3 regions of the Priestia sp. 40 genome follow, and region 1 is predicted to be linked to each of the others. Evidence: predicted binding sites of a transcription regulator. Region 1 holds the regulator's gene; each other region holds the start of a gene.
What was found. Region 1 encodes LexA, which represses DNA repair genes until DNA is damaged. Its sites were predicted from a motif close to CGAACATATGTTCG; they were not measured.

Region 1 (10,389 bases):
GCTAATGCTTTTTGTGCTTCTACTGCTAGGCTTACTTCAGAGCCTGTTGCAAGTATTAATGCATCCGCTTGGTCTTTACCAGCTTTAGATACAACATATGCACCTTTAGACACGCCTTCGTATGCATTTTCTTTTGTACCTTCAAGCGTTGGCAAGTTTTGACGAGTCAATACAAGCGCCGTTGGGCGGTCAGTTGACTCTAATGCTAAGCGCCATGCAGCAGCTGTTTCATTTGCATCTGCAGGACGAACCACTGAAAGACCTGGCATTGCACGAAGTGATGGCAATTGTTCAATTGGCTCATGTGTTGGGCCGTCTTCTCCAACTGCGATACTGTCATGTGTGAATACATATGTTACAGGAAGCTTCATTAAAGCTGCTAAGCGAATTGCTGGGCGAAGATAATCAGAGAATACAAAGAATGTTCCTCCGAATACTTTTACACCGCCGTGTAGAGCCATACCGTTTAATGCAGCTCCCATTGCAAATTCACGTACACCGAACCAGATATTACGTCCGCTGTAATCAGCTGCAGTGAAGTCTTCTGAACCTTTAATCATTGTTTTATTTGAGCCAGCTAAGTCAGCTGAACCGCCGAAGAATTGAGGTACAGCTTGTGCTACTGCGTTTAATACTTCTCCAGAAGAAGCACGGCTAGCTAAGCTTGAACCCGTTTCGTATGCTGGAAGCGTTTCTTCCCAGCCTTCCGGTAACTTTCCTTCTACTGCTAGTTCAAATTGACGACCTAGTTCAGGATATTTTTCTTTATACTGTGCAAATACATCGTTCCATTCGTTTTCTTTCTTTTGGCCATCTTCAGCAATTGTAGCTTTGAAGTGAGCATACACTTCTTCTGGCACATAGAAATCTTCTTCAAATGTCCATGCATAAGCTTCTTTTGTTAATTTTGTTTCATCGGAACCTAATGGAGAACCGTGCACGCCAGAAGTACCCGCGTGGTTTGGAGAACCAAATCCGATTGTTGTTTTTACTTCAATTAGCGTTGGGCGTGTTAAATCGCCTTTTGCTTCTTCAATTGCGTTTGCAATCGCTGTCAAGTCATTGCCGTCTTCAACGCGGATTACTTGCCATCCGTAAGCTTTGAAACGATCTTCTACGTTCTCAGAGAACGAGCGATCTAAATCTCCGTCTAAAGAAATATCATTTGAATCGTATAAAACAACTAAACGTCCTAATTTTAAGTGTGCCGCTAATGAAGCTGCTTCAGCAGATACACCTTCCATTAAGTCTCCGTCACCACAAATACCATACGTAAAGTGGTCTACAATTTCTAAACCTTCTTTGTTGTATGTTTCAGCTAAATGACGTTCTGCCATTGCTTTACCAACAGCCATTGCAATACCTTGTCCTAGTGGGCCAGTAGTTGCATCAACACCTGCTGTATGACCGAACTCTGGATGACCTGGTGTTTTGCTTCCCCATTGACGGAAGTTTTTAAGGTCTTCAATTGATAAGTCATATCCAGCTAAATGAAGCAAGCTGTATAATAGTGCTGATCCGTGTCCTGCTGATAATACAAAGCGGTCACGGTTAAACCAGTTTGGATTCTTTGGATTGATGTTCATGAATTTTGTCCACAATGTATATGCCATTGGAGCAGCTCCCATCGGCATACCTGGGTGACCTGAATTTGCTTTTTCAATCGCATCGATTGATAAAGTACGAATTGTTGCAATCGAAAGATCTTCAATACGTTGTGTCATACTCTTCATTCCTTTCAAAACTATGTACATATGTTATCATACTAATGATTTGCTTATTTGTACAATACTTGAACCAAAAAATTTTCCACTTTTACAGTTTTTGTACGCCTTATTAAAAATATACAAAAAACTAGAGGGAACACTCCCTCTAGTTTTACTAGAACGTCTTAGTGAAGACGCTTCTTTTTACTCTCTTTTAACTTCTTAGGCGTAACATCTTTACCTTCTTCGTCCACAACTTTAATCGTATGAAGGTGATTTGTCATAGATTGTCGGAAAACTTTTAAATATTCCTGACGTAGCTCTTGCTGTTCTTTCGATTCAGATTCTGTCAGACCTTCAGCCTTTGCCTTTTTTGAAAGAGCATTAATACGAGCAAGTTTATCTTTTGATAGCATATAAAACCTATCTCCTTATAATCAATAATTAAAATTACCGAACCGTTCCGGCAACATGTAGTCATCTTACTAAATCTCTTTCGTTTTATCAAGAGATTGAGCACTCTCTTGATACTCTTGATAGCGACGATGTACCGTCGCTTTTGAAATATTATAACCAAAACCTTTTAGCGTAACTGAAATTTCAGCAAAGGTTAAGCCGTTATGACGAAGGCGGACAATTTCTTCAATCGGCGCTTCTTTTTTTTCTCTTCCCGAGTTAACTCCCTGGTTTTTTAAATTTTGCTGCGGACGATAACCGTTTTCTACGGCTCTTTTCATTCCTCTTTTAATTTTAGCATTATGTAATTTCCGCTGATGCTCTTCCACTAAACTAATAATATCTAACACCATTGAATCAGATTCTGAAAGCTGAAGCTGACCTTGATGACTAATCGTATAGATGGTAGCATTTTCTTTATGAAAAGCATGAAGCAGCGCAATTCGGGCATTTCCTCTGCCTAATCGTGTTTCGTCTTGAATGAGCAGCACGGATATTTTCTCTTCTTTCATTGTATGAAGAACATCCAAAATACCCTCTCTGTCTACATCATATCCGCTTGCTTTTTCCATCACGACTTTTTTCACCTCTAGATGATGAAGATCAGCAAGCTTTTTTAATTCTTCTTGCTGGCGCTGCAAAGATGTTTCTTGGGTTTTTTTATCCGTACTGACACGGCAATAAATAATGGCGTCCACTTTTATCACGACCTTTTCGGCTTCTAACAATATTCAGGAACGGCCGTTACACACTACTGTTCAATTGCCACTTGATTATGTAACTCTTTTTTTAAAACAGGAATATATAATTTATCTCCAGGAGATAAAGACTGGGCAGTATCTGAGTTTAAATCATTGACGTCTTCAACCCATTTGACAAATTCATTGGTGGTCAAATGATGGTGATTATGATACTTGTTGGACAAGTCCCAAAGCGTATCTCCTTTTGTAATCGTAACCGTTGAATATTTGTCTAAATCTACTTTATCCGCTCCTAAAACCAGCGTCAATACATATGTAAGTGCAGCGATAACTGCAAAAAAAATAGCGTAATGTTTCATAGAATGTAAGAATTGTTGCATATTATGATCCCCCTATCAGAATATATGTTCTTATTTTATTGAGAACATTTGTTTCTGTCAATGGAATTCTTCGAACTTATGTTTGTATATTGACACATCACGTGGTATAATTCACCTAAAGAATAGCTAAAATCGAGGTGAAAAATATGAAGCTATCAAAACGTCAACAAGACATACTAGATTTTATTAAGCACGAAGTAAAATTAAAAGGTTATCCGCCTTCTGTTCGTGAGATTGGGGAAGCAGTAGGATTAGCCTCTAGCTCCACTGTACACGGGCATTTAGCTCGTTTAGAAAGTAAAGGGTTAATTCGAAGAGATCCAACAAAACCAAGAGCAATCGAAGTTCTTCAACTAGATGAAGTAAACATTCCTAAAAGCAATGTCATTAATGTTCCTGTTATCGGTAAAGTAACAGCGGGTCTTCCTATAACAGCCGTTGAAAATGTGGAAGAATATTTCCCTCTTCCAGATAAATTCGTTTCTCCAGATGATCATGTATTCATGCTTGAAATTATGGGAGAAAGTATGATTGAAGCAGGTATTCTAGATGGCGATATGGTAATCGTACGTCAGCAGCAAACGGCTAATAATGGAGATATTGTGGTTGCTATGACCGAAGACAACGAAGCAACGGTAAAACGTTTCTTTAAAGAAGAAAATTTCGTTCGTTTACAGCCTGAAAATTCAACGATGGCGCCTATTATTCTTCGCCACGTAACGATTTTGGGAAAAGTAACTGGTGTATATCGCACGATTCACTAATCAGACACTGTATGTAAAACCAACTAATCATGATGTTAGTTGGTTTTTTTACGTTTGTTTTCTAAAAAAATTGGCATATTATAAATGATACGTTGAATCATTGCAGGCAGGTAGAACAGTTTTTATAAAGCTTGTTTTACCTTTTACTTTCTATCTGCATTTCCTCGAATCTTACAAGGAAATACCATCGACTATAAGAAGGATGTAGTTTATGACTAATACACCTAGGAAAACAGAACCATTTCAAACCATTGTACCTACCAAAGCAATGAACATGTTTCTTTTTCCTTTTTCCTTTGATCGAAAAAATAAAGAGCAGCTTGTTCATGCACTGAAAGCAAATTTGTTCGAGTTTTTTTCCATTCAAAACAAAGATTTAGAAAAAGAATACTACGGAGAACAATATTACGTATCTCATGATAGCCTGGATCAATATTTTCTTCCTTACATTGAATGCATTCTATTCCCTGATTCGTGCGAAAAAGAAGGGTTGCTTCGATTTTCAAAAAAAATAGACCATACCATTACGTTACATACTTCTTCCACCACCGTGTCTAGCAACGTGCTGTCTGTGGATGTTTTTTTATGTCCTTTTGAAATTGGCGTCATGACCATTCGCACTGAAATGAGCCATAACCATTACACCTATGATGACATTTTAGAATTCATGAATCATTTTCGTGTATTAGAACCGAAGCTTGCTGAAGAGCATGGATCCACCATTACCTATGAACATCATCGCTATAGCAAAGTACAAGATTATATTTTTTCACAGCTTGCGCCATTTTTGAACGAACACATCAAGAAAGAAGCCACGCGTGAACAGCACGTTGGGAGCCTTCCTTATTTTATCGATGAACGGATGTTTGTGTTAAGTTATGTAACGGTAAATCAAGAGCAAGAAATTAATTCCACAACTTTATTTCGTACTGGGCAGCTAAATAGCTATACGCCTGACGGGAAAGCGTTTATTTCTGCACACAATCATGAGTATATTAAAACGTATAATACTAAACACGTGTATGAAAGGTGGGCTCCTGAAACTTATTACGTCATCACAGACCATGTGTTTTCATGTATTTCTAAATCGACAGACTCTAAAACGGATCAGCTTTTGATGAATCATCTATTTGGCCAGCATTACTATAATTTATTTTTACATTTTTTCTATAAAATCGTGTTGCTAAAACTATCTTATGAGTATTCTCAGCTCACGTTTCATAAAAATTCAGAGGGCATTGAGCGACTAATCCGCTCTATTACCGTGTTTTCAGGCAAATATTTATTTTTAGAAATTAGCTCTCGCACAGAAGGTCAAGAGTTTTCTGAGCTCTTTAAAAAAATTTTCCACATCAATTCTCTTTATCAAGAAGTCAAAGAAACCCTTGGTACTTTGTATCAAAATCAAGAGAAAATCGCGGCCAAGCGTCACAATTACTTATTATTAATTTTAACGATTTATACCGTTCTTTCCGGTATTTACGGAATGAATTTAGTTATTAGCAAGCTACAGGGAAACATCAATTGGGATAGTATGAAGCAGTTTTCTATCTTTGAATATATCGCTTTAATAGTAGCTCTATCAGGAATATTAATCAGCATTAGCCTAGGAGTGAGCTCACTATGGAACTTATTAAAAGATCGATTTAAAACATAAAAGAAGTTGAGACATAACTAAATGAATTCAACCTAAATACGAACAAGCGAAATACATGAGCTGAACCGCTTATGACGCCGCAGTTCATTTCCATGCAAGACTTCTCTTTCCGCGGGCAGCCGATGAGCCTCCTCGTTGCTTGTGCTCCTGCGGAGTTTCATCCCTTCCGCTTTCTCCGCAGGAGTCTTCGCCTTGCCCTCCAATCAACTGCTGGAAGGAACTAAACAAATGAAACCTACGTTCACCATAAAAAACGAACCACTAATCAAACATGGTGATCAATGGTTCGTTTTTCACTTCGATTAAAATCCTTTTTTCCCAACCTCTTTTATCTATTACTAAATCAATGCCTACTTCGCTGAACCTTTTATCAAACGTTGTGCCGCTGTTGTAATTTCAGAACAATCTAATATTATACTCTACAAGAAAAATATATACAAAATAATAAAATATGGTATCATAGGGTAGGAATTTTGTACCTTATCTATGAAATAATTTGCAGGAGGTAATATGCTTAACTCATTTTTATCCAAAAGCCTGATTCTTTTATGTGTCATGATTCTTACATGGTCTCTATGGGGCAGTTATAGTGCGATGACAAATTCATTGGAATTAAAAGGTTTGGCTTTAAGTAATTCATTTATTATTGAAGGAATATTTATCACTTTCCTTGTCATTTTTCTAATAGCTATTGCAAGTAGATACATGAACAAAACTGTTTTTTTTATTTCACTGATTGTTTTGACCTTAGGTATTCGACTAGCATGGATGCTTTCTGTTCAAACGCCTGTAAAATCTGACTTTCTTGTCATGTTAGATGCCGCGCGTAATATCGCAAAAGGAAATTATGAATTTAACCAAAGCGTTTATTTCACTACATGGGTATATCAGCTAGGCTTTTCATTCTATGAATCTGTTATTATTCGCTGTTTTGGAGATAACATTTTTATATTAAAATTGTTAAATATTTTTTATTCCACTGGAACCGTTATTTTTATTTATTTAATTGGCGCGAAAGTATTTAACGAACTTGCTGGGAGAATGGCAGCTTTTCTATATGCGTTCTACATTCCGAACATTCTCTATAGCTCAGTGTTAACTAACCAGCATTTGGCTACTTTTTTATTTTATGCAGCTTTTTACCTTATTATAAAAAGATTTGCTCATAACAAGTTTAGCTGGCTTTATATTGGCCTTCTATTGTCGTTAGGAAATTTAATGCGCCCTCTAGGACCCATTATTATCGTTGCTGTTCTCATTTATTTCATCTTGCAAATTCTTCAACCTTACATTAAAACGAAGGATGCTGCTGAGTTAAAAACTCGCCGAAAACAAATAGGAAAAAACCTCGTAGGCATACTGGCTACTTTTTTTATTGCAAATGCGCTGATCAACTATTCTTTTGTAGCTAGCGGTATTTCTAAATATCCTTTAAGTAACAGAGATCCTTTATGGAAATTCGTCATTGGCTTTAATTACGAAACAAGCGGTTCTTATTCTTCAGAGGATGCTAGTCGTTTTATGGGTATGCCCATTGGAGAAAAACGAGCTGAAGCAGAAAAAGAAGTAATTAAAGAGCGGGTAGCAGATAAAGCGCAACTTTTAGATCTCTTTCACATTAAATTCCTAAATATGTGGGGAGGAACGGATGCATCTACATTTTGGAGCATTTCATTAACTCCTCAAGAAGATGTACCTTTTAATAAAGAAAAATTAATTAGTGCTGCTCAAAGTTATGAAAGAATTATTTATGTTTCAACTACTATTCTTTCCATTATTGGACTTATATGTTTATTCCTGAAGAAGCAGGATAAATATCCGTATACACTGTTTTTATTACTAATAATAGGATACGTTCTTATTCACTTGCTTATTGAAATTCAAACTCGCTATCGATTCTTTATTTTTCCAAGCTTTATGCTGCTCGAAGGGTTTGGTATTTCAGTGATTCTATCCTATTTAATAGCACGATTTACTAAAAATAAGCCCCAGACAAAATATGAAGAGATAAATTAAATGGAAGGGATTATGCAACCGTGATAAAATTCCTGAAATTCGGATTTGTAGGTATAATGAATACCCTGCTCACTATTATCAGTTACTTAGCACTCATTCATTTTGATATGAATTATATATTGGCTAACGTACTATCTTATTTTATTGGCGTCATAAACAGCTACTATTGGAACAAATCGTGGGTGTTTCAAGCAACTGTACATAAATGGATGCTAGCTCAATTTTTCATCGTAAACCTTATTACTTTAGCAGTTAATACAAGCTGCTTATTCCTTCTTGTACACTATACACCTGCTAATCCAATAATTGGACAACTGTTGTCTACTTGTATAGGAATGTTTATCAATTTTTTCCTTAATAAAATATGGACGTTTAAGCACACAAACCATCACTCGATAGGAGGTAAAGCATGAGAGAACTAATTTCAATTGTGGTACCTATGTATTTTGAAGAAGAAGTAGCCAATGAATGCTACAATCGCTTGCTTTCCGTCATGCATAAAAACCACATTAACTATGAATTCATTTTCGTCAATGACGGCAGCACCGACCGAACAATTGAAATCTTGAAAGACGTAGCGGCTATGGATTCTAATGTGAAAGTTATTGATTTTGCTCGTAATTTTGGTCACCAAACTGCGGTAACAGCAGGCATTGATTATGCTCAAGGCGATGCTATCGTTATTATTGATGCAGACTTACAAGATCCGCCTGAAATGATTCCTGAATTAATTGCTAAATGGCAGCAAGGCTATGAAATTGTATATGCAAAGCGCAAGAAACGAAGCGGAGAGACCTTTTTTAAATTAGCCACGGCTAAGTATTTTTATCGCTTTTTAAATTATATGTCCGATATCGAAATCCCTAAAGACACGGGAGATTTTCGTATTATCGACCGAAAAGTAGCGGATGTATTCAAAAAAATGACTGAACGCAATCGTTTTGTACGAGGAATGATGTCTTGGATTGGCTTCAGGCAAACATATGTAGAGTATGAGCGCGATGAACGCTTTGCTGGTGAAACAAAATATCCTTTAAAAAAGATGATCAAGTTTGCTTCAGATGGAATTATTGGGTTTTCGACGAAGCCTTTGCGTTTAGTAATGGTTATTGGCTTATTATCGGTTTTTGTATCACTTTTAGTTTTAAGTTATTCGATTGTTGTTTGGCTGATAGGTAAAAACATTCAGCCTGGCTGGACTTCCATTATGGTAGCTATCACCTTCTTTAGCGGCATTCAGCTACTTGGTTTAGGTCTAGTCGGACAATACATCGCAAGAATTTACGATGAAAGTAAAAATAGACCTATTTACGTTGTACGTGAAACCATTAACTTCTCGAAAGCTTCAACGGATTCTCCAAACGTACGTGAAAAAGTATATAGCTAAAAAAAAACAAGGAAGAAAACAACTGTTTTCTTCCTTGTTTTTATTCTTTTTGAAGCTGTAAATCACTTGGCGCCCAGTCCGGAATTCCATCATCTTCATCAAATTCAATAATGACATCCGTTACTCCTTTTTCCTGTAAAATACGATTTTCCAGACGATCTTTAATATCATCAGCTTCGGCCACTGTTAAAGAAGGATCAATTTCTACTTTTAATTCAACGTGAAGCTCTTCTCCTTCTTTCATCACCATTAATGTTTGAATATCACGCACTTGTACATCTTGCATGACAATCGCGCCAATTTTTATTTCCATTTCTTTATCTGCTTCACCAAGGGCTCCCGCAGCGTTGTCTAAAAATACTCGTCCTACTACAAAAAACATCATAAGCCCAATTAAAATAGAAGCAATTCCTTCAGCTTGGTGAAAAGGTGTAAACCGTGAAATAAAAACAGCTATTAATGCCAATACGCCTCCTCCAGTAGCTACCAGATCTTCCATAAAGACCAGCTTGGTTGCTGGCTTTGCTTTCTTTAAATGAATAAAGCTTTGCGTAAAAACATTGACCTCTGCGGTATTCATTCCAACATCGTGCAAAATTTCTTTCATTGCCTTAAATAAGACAAACATCTCAAGCAATACCGAGATGCCAAGTACTGCAATATTTAAAATAAAGCCTGAAGACTTCGTCGGATGAAGAATGTGGTGATATCCTTCTTTAATCGTTTCAAACGCCATAATCCCTACTACAAGAACCGCTCCTAATAGAACAAGATTAACCAATCGGCCGAAACCGTTTGGAAATCGTTTGGTCGGGGCTTTTTTACTTAATGCCGAACCTATAAAAACAAAAAACTGATTAGCTGCATCTCCTAAGCTGTGCATCGTTTCAGCAAACATCGCTACATTCCCTGTTAAAGCGAAAGCAATTCCTTTAATAATGGAAATAATGGTATTTACTATAGCGGCCATCATGGCCGATTTATTTCCTTTTCGCAATAATTTAATTAATTCACTCATACAATCCCTCCGTTTGCGCCTTTGATGAGATTCGATTACGGTTAGTGTATGTGAATTTAAAAATTAAAAACCTCCAACATATAAGTTGGAGGTTTTTAGTCATGTTTCATTATTTTTTAAAACGGTACGGTACAGTTGTAACAATTACATTTTTGCGGTAAAGCAAATGTGCTTTTAACAGCAGACTAGACTGATTGTGAAGAATATTTTGCCAACTTTTTTCGTAATGAATTGCGGAATAACGACCGTAATGGCCATGTTATTTTCTCGCGCTTTTTCCTCAGCCATATCGATGAATCGAAAC
Region 2 (10,389 bases), on a different contig from region 1:
GTCAGCTGCTGCGAATGGAATCGCACCTTCTGTGATAAATGAAAGACCCATTACATAACACGTTTTACCTGTTTCACGCTCTTGGCGAGTAAATTTGTTTTTGAACAAAGTTGTCGCAATAGCCATACCTAATGGTGGAACCATACCTCCTGCCATAATCGCTGCGTGTGGTGCATAGTTTCCAGCATCAATCATTGCGATACCAAATGTAAAGGCTGCCTTATTAATAGGACCACCCATATCAATAGCCATCATACCGCCTAAGATAATACCTAATAATACTAAGTTACCTGTACCAAATCCACTTAACCAGTGCGTTAATCCTTTGTTAATTGCACTAACTGGTTCATTTACAACATAAAGCATAATCAATCCTGAGATGAAAATTCCAAATAGCGGATAAAGAAGAACTGGCTTAATTCCATCAAGCGCTTGCGGTAAACCGCTGAATAATTTCTTTAATCCCACTACTACATAACCCGCTAAGAAACCAGCGATTAAACCACCTAAGAAACCGCCTCCACCAGAAGCTGCTAAAAGACCCGCAACCATACCAGGAGCTAAACCAGGACGATCAGCAATACTCATTGCAATGAATCCTGCTAGTACTGGTACTAGTAAGAAGAATGCATTATCTCCGCCAATTGTTTTTAGCGCCGCTGCAAATGCATTGTACGTTGGATCTTTCGGTTCTGCTGAGTGAATACCAAACATAAACGAGATGGCAATTAAGATTCCGCCCCCTACAACAAACGGAAGCATTGCTGATACACCGCTCATTAGGTGCTTGTAAAACCCTGTACGCTCTGATCCTTTACTTTCTCCGCCTTCTTTGCTGCCACCGCCGCCGCTGTATACAGGAGCGTCTCCTTTTAACGCGCGGTTAATTAATTCTTCAGGCTTGCGAATTCCTTCAGCTACTGGAACTTGAATAACTTTTTTACCTGCAAAACGTTCCATTTCTACTTGCTTGTCCGCTGCAACAATAATAGCGGTAGCGTTTTCAATTTCTTCCTTCGTCAACGCGTTTTTAACACCGCTGGAACCATTTGTTTCAACTTTAAGCGTCACGTTCATATCTTTCGCTTTTGCTTTTAGGCTGTCCGCTGCCATATATGTGTGGGCAATTCCTGTTGGACAAGCCGTTACAGCAAGCACTAATTGATCTGAAGCTGTATCCACTTCTTCTTCCGGCGCTTCATTTTCAGTTTCTTTATCATCAATTGCTTTGATGACTTCATCAATTGATGATGCTGTTAGCAACGTTTTTCGGAACGATTCGTCCATTAATAACGTAGACAAACGAGATAATGTTTCTAAGTGAGCATTATTCGCGCCTTCACTCGCTGCAATCATGAAGAATAGGTGTGCAGGCTGTCCGTCTAATGATTCATAATCAATACCTTCTGTTGAGCGTCCAAATGCAATGGCCGGTGTTTTTACCGAGCTTGTTTTTGCATGTGGAATAGCAATACCTTCCCCAATTCCCGTTGTGCTTTGAGATTCACGATTTAAAATTGCTTCTTTATAGCCAGCTCGGTCGCTTAAGCGACCAGCTTCGTCTAATTTTCCAACTAATTCATCAATAACATCAGCTTTTGACGTGCTTTTTAAATCAAGAATGATTGTATCTTTTTTTAGTAGTTCTGTAATTCTCATTCTCGGTTCCCCCTACTCTACCTTTGTGATTGACACTTGTTCACGAAGCGTCTTTACATCTTCTGCTGTACATAATTCAAGTGAGAATGCTGTGGCACTTCCTGAAGCAACTCCTGTTTGGAAGGCTTCTAATAAATCCCCTTGTTTTACATAAGAAGCAATAAATCCAGCTACAAGTGAATCGCCAGCTCCAACAGAATTTTTCACTGTTCCTTTAGGGACTGTGGCACTGTAGACACCGCTTTCGTTAATAAGAAGTGCTCCATCGCCTGCCATGGATACAACGACGTTTTGCGCTCCTTGTTCCACGAGTTTTTTACCGTATACCAGCGCATCTTCTGCACTGTTTACTTCTACATCAAACAATTCTGCAAGTTCATGATGATTTGGTTTGATAAAAAACGGCTTGTGAGACACGACGTCTAGCAAGGTTTTTCCACTTGCATCTACTACTACTTTTACTCCGTTCGCTGCTGCTAGCTCAGTCAACGTTTCATAGACAGAACTTGGAAGCGTTTTCGGTATACTCCCTGCTAATACGAAGATATCGCCTTCAGTCATTTGCTTCACTTGAGTCAATAAAGACTGAAGCGCTTCGTCTGTAATAGCAGGTCCTTGACCGTTAATTTCTGTTTCTTTTTCTGTTTTCAACTTTACGTTAATGCGCGTATCTCCATCAACTCTTGTAAAAGCTGTTTCAATATTCTCTGCTTTTAAGTAGTCTTCGATATAAGTTCCTGTAAAACCGGCTACAAAACCGAGAGCTTTATTATCAACACCTAATCGCTTTAAAACGCGAGAGACGTTAATGCCTTTTCCTCCTGGAAACTTAGCTTCATTCGTTGTGCGGTTAAGCCCGCCTTCTTCGAATGCTGAAACATGTACTACGTAATCAACGGATGGGTTCAACGTACATGTATAAATCATGATTTCACAACCTTTATGTCTGTTTTGTTTGCATACTGTATAAGTACATCGCTAGGTACGTCATTTGTTATAATTTTTGCTTCGTGTAAATCGGCTATTTTCGCAAAACTTGTTTCAAAAAATTTAGTGGAATCTGATAAAATATAAGATTCTCTAGACAGCTTCATTGCCGTTTGCTTGATCAATGCTTCTTCTGGATCAGGAGTTGTATATCCGTATTGATGATGAATCCCGTTCGCTCCCATAAAACATTTATCAAAACGATACTGTTCAAGACTTAAAAGGGCTCCATTGCCAATTAAAGCGCCCGTTTTATGTTTAACCGATCCTCCAATTAAATAGAGGGTGATACCTTGTTCTAGCATCGGGTTTAAATGCATTAAACCATTTGTCACGACAACTACATCTTTTTGCTTTAAAAAAGGAATCATTTCATACGTTGTAGTTCCTGCATCTAAAAAAATACAGTCACCTTCATTTATAATGGAAGCCGCATACTCTGCAATGTTTCGTTTATCTTGAACATTTTTGGCAGATTTTTCGATAACGCTCAGTTCGATTCGTTTACTGCGAATAAGCGAAGCGCCACCGTGAACACGTTTGAGCATTTGCTCTTCTTCTAGTTGACTTAAGTCTCTTCTAATTGTGGATTCCGAAGCGCCTGTAACTTCGATAAACTCTTGCACTTTTACAAGTTCTTTCTCTTTTAAAAGTTTTAAGATTAGTTGATGTCTCTCCGGCGTTAACATGTTCTAGCTCCTTTTTCAAAAAAGCGTTTTCATTTATTTCATGTACTTACTTTATCACGGTTTACATTCAAAATCAATCATAAAAAATCAAAAACATTCATTTTTTTAATTACAAAATGAAATTTTTTGAACGAATAATTAGATTTGCATTTGTTTTAATAATAGTTCACACAAAAGGAAATAAGCTGGTAATTCAAGAATTTGTCTACTTTTCTCATTATATGTAAAGGTTTTCTTTCACTCAATTAGCCATGACTGTTTTTGACTATTTCTTGACCGATTGAATTTTTTCTGACTGAATTACGTTTAGCTTGTCCTGTTTTAATGAGAGCCTATACATCAAAAAAGTTGTCCACCTTTTTGGACAACTCCAAGTGACCCATCATTTAAATAAAAACAGAAGCATATATAATATAGAAGCAAGTGCAGAAGAAATAGCTAAACTTGAGATAAAACGAACGAGTCTTTTTTTAATGAACTGCGTTAATTCAATTTCTCTTACTTGAGTTTTTTCATTTTGCATACAATATCCCTTCTTTAATCAAAATTTCCTAGTAGCTCAAAGTTACTACTCGCAGAATATGCTTTTATGTATTGTATGCAAGCGTTAAAAAAAAGATACAAATCGAACAAAAAAGCTACTCTTAGCTAGAGTAGCTTTCATCTTTCCATACATCTGCTTCAATTACTGCATCCGCTCGAATCGAATATGTATAACAAGGCCCTGTCACCATCAGCGTATTCGACTGCAGCGAGACTTTATCGATCGTCACTCGTTCATATCTTTGAATATGTCCTGCTTCATAGACATGAAGCGTTACTGGATGATGCTCCGAGTAACTGTTCATAATGACATTTTCAATATGCTCAATCTTCTCTTTTTCCAACCCTAAAGGCTGCTTATGCGCTTTGGGACTGTACATTTTCTTCATTTTCTCTAAATGCTCGGGCATTACTAACTTCGCATACTGTTTTAATTCATCTTGATACACGTTCATTCTCCCCCTTGACTCTTGCTTCTATTTTACCGAACAAACATTCTCATTGCAAAACTTTTTAATCAAAATAAAAGCAAACAATTCATTTTTTCATACTACATAAAAACTGTCAAAAGATTTTATATTGATAGCAGAAGCTGATTTTTAAAAAAATAATAATATCCCATCTTTAATTCGGTCTCTAGAGTTGGTATAATACATTGTCATGATTGTGTTTTCGGAGTTTTTGATGATTGGAGGTAACGTTCATGATTAATAAAATAAAAGAAATTAGCCTCATTGTTCTGGGTAGCCTTATTTTTGCACTGGCCATTAATTACTTTGCTATTCCAAATGAATTAGCTGAAGGCGGTGTAACCGGTGTAACAATGATTACTTATTATGTACTAGGCTGGTCTCCGGGTATCACAAACTTTATATTAAACGGTTTGCTGGTACTGATTGGATACAAATTACTTCACAAACGTGTTATTGCTTACACAATTATATGTATTGTTTTCACGTCTCTATTCCTACATATAACTGAAGGACTGGGAAATCCTCTTGACGATACGTTACTGGGGGCTATTTTTGCTGGAATTTTAGCCGGAGTAGGACTGGGACTTGTGTTTAGAGGAGGCGGAACTTCCGGCGGCTCTGCAGTCATTGCGCGCTTAGCTAATCAATATCTAGACTGGAATATTAGCAAAACGATGCTAGCAATTGATTTATTAGTTGTAGCAAGCGCTTATTTTGTCATCGGTGGAGAAAAGACGATGTATACGGTTATTTCTCTTTACATCGGAACAAAAGTGCTTGATTATATTATTGAAGGACTCAACCCTCGCAAAGCAATCACCATTATTTCACACCGTTCAGCTGAAGTAGCCGAACAAGTCAATAAAAAGATGCAGCGCGGCGTCACTGTCTTTTCTGCTCATGGAAGCTATACAAAAGAAGCAAAAGACGTATTGTACGTGGTTGTGAACAAACAAGAACTGCTAGAGTTAAAGCGTATTATCCATAAAGTCGACGAACAAGCCTTTGTGGTTGTCCACGATGTGCGCGACGTCTTTGGAGTAGGTTTTACTATTCCAAAAGCCAGCTAAAAACCCGCTGTAAAAAAGCGGGTTTTTTCTATTATATATGTTTGCGGTGAAAATACAGTGAACCTGCTGCTACAAAAAGAAGAAAGCTGCTTATGATAACCACTAAGAAAGTCTGTGTAGTCAGCATCAAATCCCATGACTCCCTTCCCGTTACACCTAACATTCCATACATCGGCTGAGTCCATGGGTACCAGGGACCAAATCTTTCAGAATTAACAACGAATAAATTCGGTAGTGTTAAAATGACGCTAACTGTTAAAGATGCTCCAAAGCTAGAAAGTGCCATCGACACAGCTAACATAAATGCAAGAATTGGCAACACTGCAATCCAGCCGCCTAGCATATTTCCAGCTATCATTTTTAATGGAATAGTACTCGGATAGTCTTTCAACATGCTAACCCCTAATAAAACAACAAATACAAGCACTTGAAGAATTCCCATAAAAGCCGCTGCTGTGATCAATTTTGCTCCGTATACTGCTGTCCTTGTCACAGGAAGAGATAATAATTGTTTCCACCCTCCTGCTTCGTGTTCGTATCGACAAACGAATGAAGTTACTAAACCGCCAATTAACGGAAAAAGCAATAAGCCGTGAACATTGGCAATGAAAGCACTTGCCATAAGCCATTTCATTTTCCCATTTGGCAGCGCCGGGTCTCCCACAAAAAGGATAGCAGCGATAAGAATTGGACTAATAAAAAGATATATCCAGGCTTTTGTTTTCAACAATTTAAACCATTCTACCTTACATAATTGCCACAACATTTACGCCACATCCTTTCTGATAAAGTGAAAGGCGCCTGCACCATATAAGAAAATACCAATAATTGCACCTGTTATCATATACGTATTCCGGTAATCAGAAAATACTAGCATCGGCCATTGCCAAATAAACCAGCTTGGCAACTCTCCCATACCACTCATTGTCACACTCATCATAATACCTAGTGCAAGAGAACGGCTTTGATTTTTGAAAAGTATGGACAACCATATTTGAATAGCTACAAACGGGATGGCTGAAAAGAACGGATAGAAGTTATAAACAAAAAGAGTTTTCCAAGAAGGGGGAAGACCAAATCCCAACCACCACCCTAGCCCGATTATACCAATCAATAGAAAAGCAGAAGCGATGAGTAACATAGCCATAACTACTATAAATTTTGCCGTATAAACACTTAGGCGGCTTACTGGTAAGCTCAGCAGCTGCTTCCAGGAGCTTCTGTGATATTCAACATGCGCTATATTTGAAGCAAGAATTGTTCCTCCCAGTAAAAAAGCTGTAGGAAGCGTAATGTTTATTTCATGAAAAAGACCTTCCCACACATTTGGATTTTGTTGAATTAAATATTCATATCGAACGCTGTAATCTACCAGTGTTAAGCCTACTACACCTGCTGGACCTAAAAATAATAAAAACCAGAGCCATTTTCTTTTTAATTTCATACACTCAGCCTGCAGTATTTTTATGAACATGTTCATTCTCCTCGTTCGTCAGCTTTAAAAAGATATCTTCTAGTGACTTTGTTTTTTCTTCGACGCGATAGATAGAGACATTTTCTCGCACGAGTTGATAAACAAGATGTGCCACTCGCTCATGATCAATATAATCTAGAAGGAGACTGTTTTTATTGACAGTAGGTACAAATCCGTTTGTTAATAGTATTGTTTTTGCCTTTTCTATTTCCCCTATTGTAAATGCCACTTGATGTTTGGCCTTTTTGCGAAGCGATTCAATTGAGCCATTAAATAGCATCTTTCCTTTTGTAATAATGCCCACTTGAGTCGCTAAGTGGTCAATTTCATAAAGTAAATGACTTGAAATTAAAACGGTAACGCCATTTTCCCTTGGCATTTCTTTAATTAATGAGCGAATTTCTTGAATCCCTGCAGGATCTAGTCCATTAGTTGGTTCATCTAAGATTAATAAGCGAGGGTTTCCTAGAAGTGCTGAAGCAATGCCAAGACGCTGTTTCATCCCAAGAGAAAATCCTTTAACTGGACGATTTGCTTCTTTTGTTAACTTTACAATATCTAGTACTTCATCCACTCTATTTCTAGATACGCCCAGTATCTTGCGAAGTACCTCTAGATTTTCTCTTGCAGTTAAATGTGCATAATAAGAAGGGCTCTCTACAAGTGAACCTATCTTTTTTAAGGCTCGAATATGCTGCCTATGATTTATTATTCTTTCTCCAAACAGCTCAATTTCACCGCTCGTTGGCTTCATTAGACCAAGAAGCATTCGAATCGTTGTTGTCTTCCCTGCTCCGTTTGGTCCTAAAAAACCATAGATGTCTCCTTCTTTAATGGAAAGATTCACTTCGCTTACAGCTTCTACTCCTTTAAATACTTTTGTCACCTGAGTCGTTTTAACAATTTCCACTTTTATCACCTCTCTATTACTATAAACAGAGAAAGTTAAGAGGAAGGAAAAGAAAGGTTAAAATTCGTTTAAAAAAGCGAGTGAATTAATCACTCGCTTCATACACAATTTGAATATCCGTTCCATGCTTTGTTGAATGAATTGACCACGTTAACTCCATTTCTTTAATCATTACATCCACAACCGCTAAACCTACACCGTTTTGTTTGGTCTCACTATTCTTTTTAAAGCCTGACCCTTTATCAGAAATGATAAGAGAAGATGAACTATGTTCTTGAACAAGGCGAAAACCAATAAAACGACCTTCTTTAGCATGACGAATTACGTTTTGACATAAGTTATCTATTATTCTTTCTAACCACTGCACGTCTCCGTACCAGTATAGAGACTGAGGTGGAAGTTGAATATCCACTTCCATATTCTCTTCTTCAAATAGTGGATACCACTGCGCAATGCTTTTTCTAAGAAATCGAGTCATATCAATTTCCTCTTCTTGATACGGATATTTTCCATTTAACAGCAGCGTATAGGAAAATAAATTATCTATTAAATTACTAACAAATTCTACTTTAGCATCAATTACTTCAAGAGACTGTTGAACATTCAACGTTACTTCTTCATTTTTCAGCTGATAAATATGAGTCCGAACGGTCGTGAGCGGTGTTCGTAAGTCATGCGATAGACTCATAATTAAGTCTTGCCGCAGCTGTTCTTCTTGCTGCTCTCGGTTTCGACTTTCATGAAGCTGTTTAATCATTTGATTAAATGATTGTTCTAGCTGTCCAATCTCATCTGTGGAACCAGGTACAACAGGTAAAGGAATTCCTTGTTCGTCTTTGTTGTTCATAGCAGCCTGTAACGTTCGCAGCCTTTTTCGAATTCGAAGAAAAAAGAATAGAGAAAGCACAATAAAAGAAAGCACAATGATAAAAACAAACCCTAAATAAATATTATAGTAGGCTGGATCTAGTTTCTGAATAGGAGGCTCAACGGCTTTTTCTGGCACTTCAATGACCATAAAACCTTGCTTTTTATCTGTTCCAATAAAGGTAATAACCGTATACGGATCGTTTCCGTATCGTTTTTTTATAAATTCAGCCGTATAAGACGATGACCATTGCTTCGGAAGGGATTCATGATAAGGAATCGGAAGCTGTGTTTGTCCAGCAGCGTTCACCCAAAACATTGAAGCTTCCGGATATTTTCTTTTTAATAATTTTAGCTTTTGGTTGATTGTTTCCTCATTTGCTCCTTCTAGCTTTTTGGCTTCTTGATTCCACATTTGTTCGTAGTAGCTTTTTCCTTTATACTCTTCATCTAATAATCCTTGAATACGCATAAAAGGAACAGTGATCAGCCATGAGCCCGCAAAAAATGATAACGGTATAATCAATACAGCTACAATCATAAATAAGATATACTTCGTAACAAGAGACTGTGCAACGTTCATTGCTTGACCCTGTAGCCAATCCCACGTATTGTTTCAATAATTTCAGGCTTAGCCGCATTTTTCTCAAGCTTCTCTCGCAAATAGCGAATATGTACCATTAAGGTTTTATCTCCTTCGATATAACGCTCTTTCCATACTCCTTCATAAATTTGTTCTTTTGTTAAAATTTGATTTAAATGCTGAAGGAAATACGTAAAAATATGAAATTGCTTACCTGTTAAACTAATTTCTTCACTTGTCTCTCTGTTCATTACACGATAGTCTATCATCGAAATATGCAAATGTTTTAAAATAAGTTCTTCTTTCTTTCTTGAAAACCTTCTTAACAATACTTCGAGCCTTGCGAGCAGTTCTTCTGGATGAAACGGCTTTGTGACATAGTCATCGGCAAACTCTAGCCCAATAATCTTATCTTCTAGAGCTGTACGAGCTGAAAGCATTAAAACAGGGACATCAGGCGCTAACTTTTTAAGCTTTTTTCCCACTGTAAATCCATCTAAGCCGGGAAGCATTACATCTAGAATGACAATATCCGCTTGTTTAATAAACTGGCTGGCGCTATCTCCCGATTGTAACCAAGTAACTTCATAGTTTTGCTTTTTAAGCTCTTTTTGAATCATTAACCCAATTTCTTCATTGTCTTCAATGTATAAAACATGATTCATATACGCCCTCCTTTACTTCTTTTTCCATTTTATCGAACTCTTGTTAACAGTAAAAGACAAAAAAGCTAAAAGGCGATGCCTTTTAGCTTTTTTCTTTACACGTCCATTTAATTAACAAGCCGCAGTGCGTTAATCCTCCCCCAAACCCATAGAGAATAAGGAGGTCATTATCCTGTACTTTTCCTGTCATTATTCCTTCGTTTAAAGCAAGCGGAATAGAAGCTGAAGATGTATTTCCGCAGTATTGCACACTCGTTAACGTTTTATCCATTGAAACACCTGTTTTAGCACAAATAGCTTCAATCATCCGAAGGTTTGCACTGTGCGGAATAAACCAATTTACATCAGAAAGAGAAATGGAAGTACCCTTTAACAATGCTTCTACTCCTTTTGGAATCGTTCGGACAGCAAAACGATATACTTCACGCCCGTTTTGAACTAAATTTCCACTGGAGTTAATTTCTTTCCC
Region 3 (10,389 bases), on a different contig from region 1:
GTAATAATGCAACGTCCTTATTGAAACACCCGTTTTCTTAGAAAATTTACCAATTGAGAAACCTAAATCATTACCCAACTTACATAACCTCCTTAAAATCTATTATTAATCTAATTAATTTCATCATAATACCTGACGTAACCGGAGGTTCAAGTGTTAATTTTTAAATATACATTTGTAGTTAATATAATGTGACTTATCAGTACAAAAAAAGCCTTTAGACTCATAAATCTAAAGGCTTAAAATATGGTTAACACTTTATTAGCTATACCTGATTAAAAGCTTGGTAAAAATAAGTCCACTTAATGATGGGAACAATAAATACGCTCCTAGTGCTCCCAAAACCATTCCATCCCATCCGCCTACTACCAAAATGCTAATTGCGATTATAGTCAAAGAGATGACAAACCCAATGTTAAAAACTTTATCCCCTATGTGTTTATCAGAGTTTCTTTTTCTCTGAACCGAATGAAATATATAGGCTAATACTAATGCAGCTATAATGCTCACTAAAATGATCTTAATATCCATAGAATACCCCTTTTATCCTTTTAATTCCATTTTAACAATAATATTAAGTGAAATCACTATGTATATCATATACAGAGCTAGTTTACATAAACACTCTTTCCGGAAGACATACCAAGAAGAACCCCTTGTAGCACAAGGGGTTTGTTGAGTTCTCTTTTTATCGATTATGCAGTTTTTTATACATCCTTGGTGTCACAAGGTTTCATTCGATGGGATCAACTGAAATGATGTATAAAAAGTGCACCTTTTATACATATGCAATATCTCACCAGAGATAGCTTTTTTTAGGAAAAAATGTTAATATATAATTCCATAATGATGATGTTCAAAAGGCAACCTCTACTGACGACCAGAGGTTGCCTTTTAATTTTGCTTACCTTTTGATTAAACAAATTATAACCTAATACTATATTTTAGATATGTACATGTATATTTCACTTTTATCACATCTATATTTATCTATTAGAATAACGCTCTGCAAGCTTCTCTTTATGTGAGTTGAATATTTCTTCTAAAGAAATATCATATTTGTTAGCAATAACAATCAAGTTACCTAACACATCTCCTAGTTCTTCTGTTAGTTCTTTCTTATTCTCTTCTAAAGTTCCAGTTACTTCATCTGGTCGATCCCTTCCGATTTCTAAAGCCCTAATAGCTCTTGCTACTTCACCGGTTTCTTCAGCAAGAAAGCCAATTCGAACAAAAATATCTAAGTCTGACCAACCTCTCATCTTATAGTAGTCCTTCACCCATCGTTGAAATTCTGTTACATCCATTGATTGGTTCCACCTTTCATTTTTAAAGATCCACCTAAGTTTAACAAATGATCCATTATTATGTATAATCATTAACGGTGATTTAATTAGGAGGGGATACTTTTGAAAAGAATAGCTGTATTTTGTGGCTCAAGTAACGGGGCATCTAATCTTTATATTGAAGGAGCAAAAGCTCTAGGAAGAGAGCTTGCTAAACGTAACATTTCGCTTGTATATGGTGGGGCAAGTGTTGGAGTAATGGGTGCTGTGGCTGATGCTGTGTTAGAAGCTGGCGGACATGTCATTGGCGTCATGCCTACTTTCCTTGAAGAAAGGGAAATTTCTCATAAAAACTTGTCAGAGCTTATTGTTGTTGGATCTATGCATGAGAGAAAAGCCAAGATGGCTGAACTTGTAGATGGATTCATTACGTTACCAGGGGGTCCAGGGACATTAGAGGAATTCTTTGAAATTTTTACATGGGCTCAGTTAGGGTTACATCAGAAGCCTTGCGGATTATTGAATATTAATGATTATTACACACCACTTATTTCTTTATTTAATCACATGACAGAAGAGCAATTTCTACAGGAAAAATATCGTTCTATGGCTCTGGTAGACACAGAACCACAAGGTTTATTAGATCAATTCAATACATATCAACCTCCTTCAGTTAAAACATATATCACAAAAGCTCAAAGCTAACAAAAGAACAGGATTAGATAGTAACTAATCCTGTTCTTTTTTGTTTATTTGCAATGTAGCTTAACATAATGTACCTTTCCGGAACGCACCACCAAAAAGAGTCCCCTTGGCATTGGGGTTCTCGATGAGGCCCTGTTTCTGTTTTATGCAGCTTTTTATAAATCTTTGAAATAACTGCGTTTACTCGATACCTGAATGGGAGGAGAATGTATCAAAATTGCATGTTATATATGTATGTTCGCACGGTAAAATGTAGTGTGTATGGAAGAGATGAGATATTATTTACTTGCGGTTATATTTGATAATTAGCATTTCTACTAGAAAGCTATTTCGCTTGCCAATGGCGGGGTAGCTTTTTATATTTTCTACAATTCTTATTACGCTCTTAGTCAAAAAAACCTTGGCTAAAAGATAATTAGAAGTTTCTTATACCGTTAGTACATTTTTTTATTAAAATTTTAAGCCAAATGCCCAGTCACTTTGTCTAATAGGTATAAAAGGAAAAAGTAGAGAGGATGAATTTCGATTATTAGGATCATTAAAAAAGCTCAAAAAGGTAATGATAAAGCCTTTTTGAAGCTTTTTCAGACATATGAACAAGATATTTATCGAATGGCTTATGTATATGTCAAAAATAAGGACGATGCCTTGGACGTGGTTCAAGAAGTAGCATACCGTTCTTTTAAAAACATAGATACATTAAAAAAGCCGGAATACTTTAAGACATGGTTAATCAGGATTACCATTAGGTGTGCAATCGATCATCTAAGAAAGAATAGCAAGGTCGTTCAATTGCACCCAGAACATGAGGAAATTATCGGTTCAGATATTGAAGATATTCCCCTTACATTATCCCTTCATCAATTAGTGGAAGAATTAAATGAAGATGAAAAAAGTGTTGTTATTTTACGGTTTTACGAAGGCTATTCTTTTAGGGAAATTGCTGAGACGTTGACCATTCCTTTAGGCACGGCCAAATCTATTTTATATCGTGCTTTAGCTAAACTTCGTAAACAAGTGAAAGGCGTTGGTATTTATGAAGAATAAACTAAAACAAGAACTTGAACAAATTGAAATTCCAAAAGAATTACATATGAGAGCCAAACTCGGTGTAGAAAAGGCTAAATCAGAGCAACCAAGAAGAACGTTTAAAAAAGCAATTGTATTTCCAGCTGCCGCAGCTTTATTCCTTATAGGTTCCGCAGGTGTAGGAGCAGCGACATTTCCAAGCTTCAACCACTTACTATCTCTTGTTAGTCCCGACATTGCCTTGTTTCTTCAACCTATTGAAACCACTAGTGAAGATAAAGGAATAAAAATGAAGGTTATAGGTGCCATGAACGATGACGAAATGGCTGTTATTTACGTTACGATGCAAGATTTAACAGGTAATCGCCTTGATAAAACGCTGGATCTTTATGATTACACATTAACTGACGGGCATATGTTTAATAGCCAAATTGTTGACTACGATAAAGATACAAATACAGCCACATTACGAATTCAAGCAAATGGAGGCACAAACTTTAATAATAAAAAAATCAAATTGCGAATAAGCTCTTTCCTTAGCCAAAAGCATAAGCATGAGCGAATCAAGATAGATACTAATCTGTCGGAGCTAAAGAATAAAAATGTAGATACAATCTCTCTTAGCACAGATAGTACATCCGGAGGAGGTGGGGAAATTACTGACCAACTCGACACGGGAGAAAGTATAGAAATCTTAAAGCCTAACGAAACCATTCTTTCTCTGCCAAAAATAAAATTTATGCATGTATCAAATATTGGATTTGTGAATGGTCAACTTCACGTTCAAACAAAGTGGTCCGATGAAGATATAGATAGCCATGGAGATTTTTATTTAGTTGATCCTTCCGGAAAGAAGATAAATGCTTCTTCTAACATCTCTTATGGAGTAGATAAATCAGGGGAAACTGTTTACGGAAATAACTACGTAGAATATATTTTTGATGTAAATAGTAAAGATCTTAGTAAGTTAAAGCTTATGGGAGACCTTGTATCTAATGGTAACTATACAAAGGGTGATTGGAGTACTACATTTAAATTGCATTCTGTAGAAAGCGAAAAAAGTCTGAGCTTTAATGAAGGCTTTGGCAGCTGGGAAGCAACTAAAATCACTCTTTCATCACTAGGTGTAACGCTATACGGAAAAGGGCATTTTAAAGACACTGATAACATAAAAGTGAGTGTTAAAATGAATAATGGCAGCATTCAATCACTCGATTCGTTACAAAACTTTAGTGATAATAAAAGCGTTAAAGCTAAATTTCTATCTTCTTCTCCTTTAGATTTATCAAAAATCAAAGCAATTAATGTAAATGGTACAGTTATTAAAGTACCTAAATAAAAGATAAAGCAAAGTTTCTTAATCCTATGAATAAGAAACTTTGCTTTTTTATTGTTCACTGTTTTAACGGCTACCTTAATATTAGTCCATTAAGATCACAACAAACACAGTCCGTAAAAGTATACATTTACGGACTTTTCTTTTATGTAATAAATCTATCATTTTTATTGTTCGTTTAAGTCAAAAAACCAATTGCGAACGTACACTTGAATTCAATAACTTTTACGAACGTTTTTTTGCAGAATAAGAGAGATCTTTACAGAGTAAACGTAAAAATGAAATTTATAGTGCCAAAATGAGGGTGCTATGTAAATAATAAAAAAATTCATACCTATTATAGGTATGAACCTTTTTAAAATATAATTAGTTTCCAATAGATATTTTTTATAATAGAACCAATCCAGCTACTAATAAAACAGCACCAAGCATAATACGGAACCCTGAAGAAGAGACCGGATCCGTTACTATATCCGATGCTACTGCTAAAAAAGCTAAAGTTTTCTTAGTCTTTCCTTTTGTGTTTTTATCTTTTACAACTATTAAAATTCCTGAGATTAATAGATACAAACCAATTAATAAAACTAATATAGGTATGAAAATCCTTTCCACCTGCTTTTATGTATTATAGTGTATTTATTTTCTATGCTTTTTATAATTTAACTTAACCTTCCGATAAACCATATTTCGTCGCGGTTCTCATATTCATATTCAGCATCAATCGGTTTATAGCCTTTAACGCTTAATCCTTCAGGTATGTTTATCTTCCACTTTTTTTCAAGATTTTGGGTTTGGTGTAAACGTATAAACGGTGCTTCATCTATCTCTGTACTAAAAAAACCTTCATAGAAGCTATCCATCCCTTTTTTAGTAAATAAAATTAGGATAACAGAATCGTCCAAATCAGATGAATTAAAGCTACAAAATATGCGGTATTCCTTTTGCGTTTCCGTTCGTATGTCAAGAAGATATTGTATTTTATTAACAATCTTCTGTACAAAATATCTTTTTACGTTAATTGGAACATTCTTTGAATGGGTAAAAAACATACTAAAAGGAATATGAAGAGAGGTATATCCTTTATAATTTGGATCTTTATTATTCTGTACAGGTAGAGAATCAATTTGTTCATTAAGATATTTTGAAAAAGTACGAAGCCTTCTTCCTAAGCCTCTTACTTTCTTTTTTGAATAACAATTCTGGTTCCATTGATTCATGTATTGATTTTCCTCCAATTAATCTTTTTCTCAGTGTCCATGTTAAATTTATAAACTCTGTCTATAATATTACCTAGACAGACTTAATTTTATATTAATTTTTGCATATTCACATATTTTTTAGTAAATATTCACCTTAAAATCCAAAAAAAGTTTTTTGGTTCCGATAATCAAACTTATGTCAACTCGAACAGAAAAAGCTTGTATCTTCTTAGATACAAGCTTTTTCCATACTGTTTAGGAATTTGTTTGCCCTTGTGAGGCCCTTTCGTTACGTATATCGGTTCATAACCAAAGTGCCTTGTGTAAGATATGAATATCTACTCTCAATTTGAGGTAATACGTTTGTTGAAGTCGCTGTTAATTCTTTCAAAACTAATCAGTCCCTTCATAAATTAAGTATTTACCTTTTTACAACAATCAATAATAACATTGGTGTTGTACTGTATGTTTACCACATGTTTTAAAGTTAAAACGTTAATCGTATAAATTCTTATAGATTTTTTCTTCTTAATGAAACGCTACGTTTATATTAAAAGCCGAATAATAAAATTAAAAATCATCTAGAGTATAATTTAAAGAGTACAGATATTTAATGCTATGCCTATATGTACTCCTTTTAATAACCATTATAGTGTGAATAGAAATTAATTATAGAAAATATATGGAAAGGAAGACACCAGTGATAGGAATTGATTTCTGTATTGCCAATAATGAAAAAGAAGCAGCTGTTTCTATTAAGACTGTAAAGTTCGAGGAAAATATACAGGATTACCTGTTAGAAAGTAAGTTGGGGGATTCATTCGAATTATTAACAGGATTAGATCAATATGGTGACAAGTTGTTTTCTGTACAAGAAATAAATCAATTAATAAAGATATGTGAAGTATTGCAGACTACCTGTCGACAACCACAGGAGATAGATCTAAAAGCGAGAACATTTGCTGAATCATTAAAGGGTCTTTGCTTAGAGGCACTAGAGCTAAATAAATTAGTATTTGCGGCTGGCGATTGATGTAGTATTAAAGTTGGAATCAACGCTGTAGTCCCATCGCTTCGATAATATGAATTAATAAATTCAAAGGGGAAAACATCTTGAAAAAAACATTTTTAAATAAAAATAACACACTTATAGGACTAGGATATGAGTTTTTAGTGGTTTGTCCTCATTGTGCCTCTTGTGCAAAAGTCATAGCTTTAGATGACCCGAGCCCCTATGTTGCTAACGTCAGAAGAAGGTTTATTTGTACTGCTTGCGGAGCAACAAAAGACAAAGTTATAAAAGCAAATGGTTACGGAGAAGCTAGAGTCTCCTATGAACCTAAAGCTAATTATGAAGTAATTTTAACTGGGGACCCCTGTGACTGGTATTTTAAACTTCCACTCTACTTGCAAATTGAATGTAGTGGAAACATCTTATGGGCATTAAACTTAGAACATTTAATTTATATGGAAAGCTATATAGAAGCTGAAATTAGGGAATCACATCCCTATTATTTGAGTGTCGAGAGTCGACTTCCAAAGTGGATGAAGCTTGCTAAAAACAGGAATGAAGTATTAAGAGCTATTCAGAAACTAAAGAAGAGGCTAAATGAAAAGAACTAGTAAGTGCTACTTTTTTGTCTCTATGATAAAGCAATAGAACCCTATATACGAATTGCTACAGGTGAGTATAAGAATTAGTTTTAGACAGAAGAGAAATTGATGCTCCTTGGGTACTTACTGAAAAACCGAGTTAGTATTCTTTTATCTTCTGACTACTGCGTTAACATATATTTTTAAAATAATAAAGGAGCTGTTAAGAAGTGATGAGCAAGCATTAAAGCAAAAGAGCAAACTCTAGTGATAAGGAGTTTACTCTTTTTATTTATGTCTCTTGAAACCAAAATGCATCATAGAAGCTATTACTAACGAGATAACAGCAGCAATAGCAATCTTTATGTAAGAAAGCTCTAAAGCCCAAGGCCCATATTTATCTAAATTCAAACGATACATAGACCACCACTGTCCATTTTCACCTTTAAAGAGCGATACGACAATCCATAAAAGAATTAATAACAAAAACCATACAAAAAAGATAATATAGTTCGAAACTTTCCTATTCACTGGTCATCCCTCCCCTTCATAATTCATACCCAACATTCTTGTCTCTTATTATAGTAACAATAATCGGGAAAACTTTAGAATTTTTATTGATTAAAGAACATTTGTTCGTATATAATATATAGAACAAATGTTCTTTAATTTAAGGAGTTCTTTTAATGGATGATGGGCAGCTACCAAACAGAGTGATTATTTGTATAGACATGAAATCGTTTTTTGCCTCGGTTTCCTCTGTCATACGGGGGTTAAATCCGTTGAAAACAAGGCTTGCGGTGGTGGGAGATATCAAAAGATCAAGATCGGTTGTGCTAGCTGCCACACCTTTATTAAAGAAAGAAGGGATCAAAACAGGAAGTCGTCTTTTCGACATTCCTAAAAGGAAAGATATCCATGTGGTGAATCCATCTATGGAGAGATATATTAAGGCTTCGAACTATATTTCGAGTTTGGTGTTACAGTATGTGGCTTCTGAAGATTTTCATGCCTATAGCATTGATGAGTTGTTTATTGATGCCACAGCTTCTTTGCATTTGTTCGCTAAAACACCAGAAGAATTAGCTCATCAAATCATCAACGAGATTTACCGTAAGACACGGCTGACAGCTACTGCAGGTATCGGTCCGAATCTCTTACTGGCGAAGGTAAGCTTAGATCATGAGGCCAAGAATATCCCAACAGGAGTTGCCTATTGGCGATATGAGGATATTCCCTTTAAGTTGTGGTCCATTCATCCGATGAAGGATTTCTGGGGGATCTCATCTCCTACGGAACGACGCTTGAACCGTTTGGGTATTCACTCCATAAAAGAACTCGCTCTTTCCTCTGTAGAGATGTTACAAAAAGAATTTGGTGTCCTGGGGGAAGAAATTCACCAACATGCGAATGGCATCGATTACAGTCGTATTTCAGATGTGTACATTCCTAGCTCTCGTTCCTTTGGAAAGAGTCAGATTCTCTTTCGCGATTATATTAACCGAAAAGAAGTGGAGTTATTGCTGTTGGAACTATTAGACGATGTATGTTTTCGCTTACGCATGCATCAAGTGGTGGCCCAAACGGTTCATTTATCCATTGGCTACAGCAAACAAACAGGTGGAGGCTTCTCCAGACAAAAGAAAATGGGGAGAGCTTCGAACTTAAGCCAGGATATCTTTCCCTATTGTTTAACCATTTTACATATCTATGATAGTGGCATGCCGATTCGCTCCATCGGTATTTCCTTATCACACACTAGCATTCAAGAAGAAGAGCAAATGAGTTTATTTGAGGACATTGACCAGCGTGAAAGAGCCCATGCTCTTGCCAAAACGATTGATGATATCCGGCTGCGTTATGGCAAGAATAGTGTACTACGTGCGTCTAGTCACCTTCCTCATTCAACAGCTCGTTATCGAAACGGCCTTATAGGTGGCCATAAAGCTTAAGGAGGAAAAAGAGATGGAATCTAGAGGAATGAAAAAATGGCGTCCATTCGCCACGATGCCCGAGCAATACATAGGATTAAAGGAAGTTATAAATAAGCAACTAGAGGTAGATCAACCTGTTTTAACAGAAGAACAAATGGAACAAGTGAATTTCACCTTAATTGAAGCCTTACATACAAATAAGCAAGTGTACCTTACTTATTATAAGCGAGGTCAATGCATAACAGAGACAGGATTTATTCAGTTTGTTGATTCTCTTGGGAATGTATTCATTTTCATTGATAACGTATTTGAGTTAAAGAATAAAATGAGATTAAGCAAGCTCATTGATGTACAATTTGTCTAACCTGGAAAAATCAAGAAAGTACGATTGATGTTTGTCCAAACAAGACAAAGAAAGGCTACTCATTTGAGTAGCCTTTCTAAAACAGCACCTAAGAGGATAAAAGGGAATTAGGGTTCCTTTTGATAGTATATCTATTTGTTTAGATGCCCAAAATTCTCTTTAGGTTTGGGTGAATACTCCGATATATAAATCGCAATTAAAATGAAAAAGGCACCTAACCATTCTATTCCTTGGACAGTTTCCTTGAGGACAATAAAGGCAAATACAGTAGCGAATATTGGTTCACTTAACTCTAAAAATTGAACTTTATTGGCCTCTAAATAATTAAGAGCTCTCGTCGTACAATAAAAGCCTCCTATAGTAGGAAAGATTGCTAAGGCTATTAAAGATGGCATTGAATTTAATTCCGGTATTACGATACCTTCTCGGTAGAAGGGAACGAACAAGTAAATGATTCCAAATAACATGAAGTACCAAATTAATGATAAACCGCCCTCTAAAGAGAATTTTTTGGTTAATACTAAAAATAAGCCATAACCAATACCTGCAATTCCAGCAAGTATTGCTCCCGTTGAAAGCCCTCCAGTAGCACCTTGTGCAAGAGCCATTATTATTAAACCGATTATCAATAAGATTAGTCCTACATATTTTAACTTATTCTTTTTTTCCTTTAGTAATAACGAACTAAATACAAAAGTTGTTAGAACAGATGAACCTAGTAAAATGAATACAACAAAAGGTACAACAGCATATTTATAAGCAGTTGTTTCGAAAAAGTATAAAACGAATATTCCTAAGAAGGAACAAAGAGCAATAGCCTTAACGTTTTTCGTTAATACAATAATATCTTTTCTGAAATTAGAGTTTAAAATAGCAAATATAGAAAGGACAATAAAAGCAATAAAACATTTATAAAACGAGACAGCTGCTGGCGTTAAACTAC

Region 2: the regulator LexA is predicted to act here: its motif matches at 4,364-4,377, upstream of ACO1DI_RS18640 (YolD-like family protein).
Region 3: the regulator LexA is predicted to act here: its motif matches at 7,774-7,787, upstream of ACO1DI_RS22965 (DNA polymerase thumb domain-containing protein).

What each region holds. Positions count from the first base shown of each region.
Region 1 covers NZ_JBMPZA010000005.1:759,286-769,674, forward strand. The annotation lists gene tkt (transketolase) at 1-1,724, opposite strand, end outside; gene ACO1DI_RS05055 (DUF896 domain-containing protein) at 1,892-2,122, opposite strand; gene ACO1DI_RS05060 (YneB family resolvase-like protein) at 2,192-2,860, opposite strand; gene yneA (cell division suppressor protein YneA) at 2,914-3,243, opposite strand; gene lexA (transcriptional repressor LexA) at 3,390-4,007, shown strand; gene ACO1DI_RS05075 (hypothetical protein) at 4,219-5,664, shown strand; gene ACO1DI_RS05080 (hypothetical protein) at 5,749-5,871, opposite strand; gene ACO1DI_RS05085 (glycosyltransferase family 39 protein) at 6,175-7,680, shown strand; gene ACO1DI_RS05090 (GtrA family protein) at 7,701-8,093, shown strand; gene ACO1DI_RS05095 (glycosyltransferase family 2 protein) at 8,090-9,067, shown strand; gene ACO1DI_RS05100 (cation diffusion facilitator family transporter) at 9,108-10,085, opposite strand; partial or broken gene ACO1DI_RS05105 (APC family permease) at 10,195-10,389, opposite strand, start outside.
Region 2 covers NZ_JBMPZA010000016.1:45,541-55,929, forward strand. The annotation lists gene ACO1DI_RS18620 (PTS fructose transporter subunit IIABC) at 1-1,659, opposite strand, end outside; gene pfkB (1-phosphofructokinase) at 1,672-2,586, opposite strand; gene ACO1DI_RS18630 (DeoR/GlpR family DNA-binding transcription regulator) at 2,583-3,335, opposite strand; gene ACO1DI_RS18635 (hypothetical protein) at 3,718-3,858, opposite strand; gene ACO1DI_RS18640 (YolD-like family protein) at 3,980-4,333, opposite strand; gene ACO1DI_RS18645 (YitT family protein) at 4,582-5,421, shown strand; gene ACO1DI_RS18650 (ABC transporter permease) at 5,453-6,187, opposite strand; gene ACO1DI_RS18655 (ABC transporter permease) at 6,188-6,895, opposite strand; gene ACO1DI_RS18660 (ABC transporter ATP-binding protein) at 6,870-7,805, opposite strand; gene ACO1DI_RS18665 (HAMP domain-containing sensor histidine kinase) at 7,891-9,255, opposite strand; gene ACO1DI_RS18670 (response regulator transcription factor) at 9,252-9,920, opposite strand; partial or broken gene ACO1DI_RS18675 (ketoacyl-ACP synthase III) at 10,003-10,389, opposite strand, start outside.
Region 3 covers NZ_JBMPZA010000022.1:74,925-85,313, forward strand. The annotation lists gene ACO1DI_RS22910 (MerR family transcriptional regulator) at 1-78, opposite strand, end outside; gene ACO1DI_RS22915 (YesK family protein) at 262-531, opposite strand; gene ACO1DI_RS22920 (MazG-like family protein) at 987-1,307, opposite strand; gene ACO1DI_RS22925 (TIGR00730 family Rossman fold protein) at 1,410-1,991, shown strand; gene ACO1DI_RS22930 (RNA polymerase sigma factor) at 2,511-3,038, shown strand; gene ACO1DI_RS22935 (DUF4179 domain-containing protein) at 3,028-4,359, shown strand; gene ACO1DI_RS22940 (hypothetical protein) at 4,744-4,926, opposite strand; gene ACO1DI_RS22945 (DUF3916 domain-containing protein) at 5,016-5,573, opposite strand; gene ACO1DI_RS22950 (hypothetical protein) at 6,256-6,588, shown strand; gene ACO1DI_RS22955 (hypothetical protein) at 6,669-7,178, shown strand; gene ACO1DI_RS22960 (hypothetical protein) at 7,437-7,679, opposite strand; gene ACO1DI_RS22965 (DNA polymerase thumb domain-containing protein) at 7,835-9,100, shown strand; gene ACO1DI_RS22970 (YolD-like family protein) at 9,114-9,446, shown strand; gene ACO1DI_RS22975 (DMT family transporter) at 9,578-10,389, opposite strand, start outside.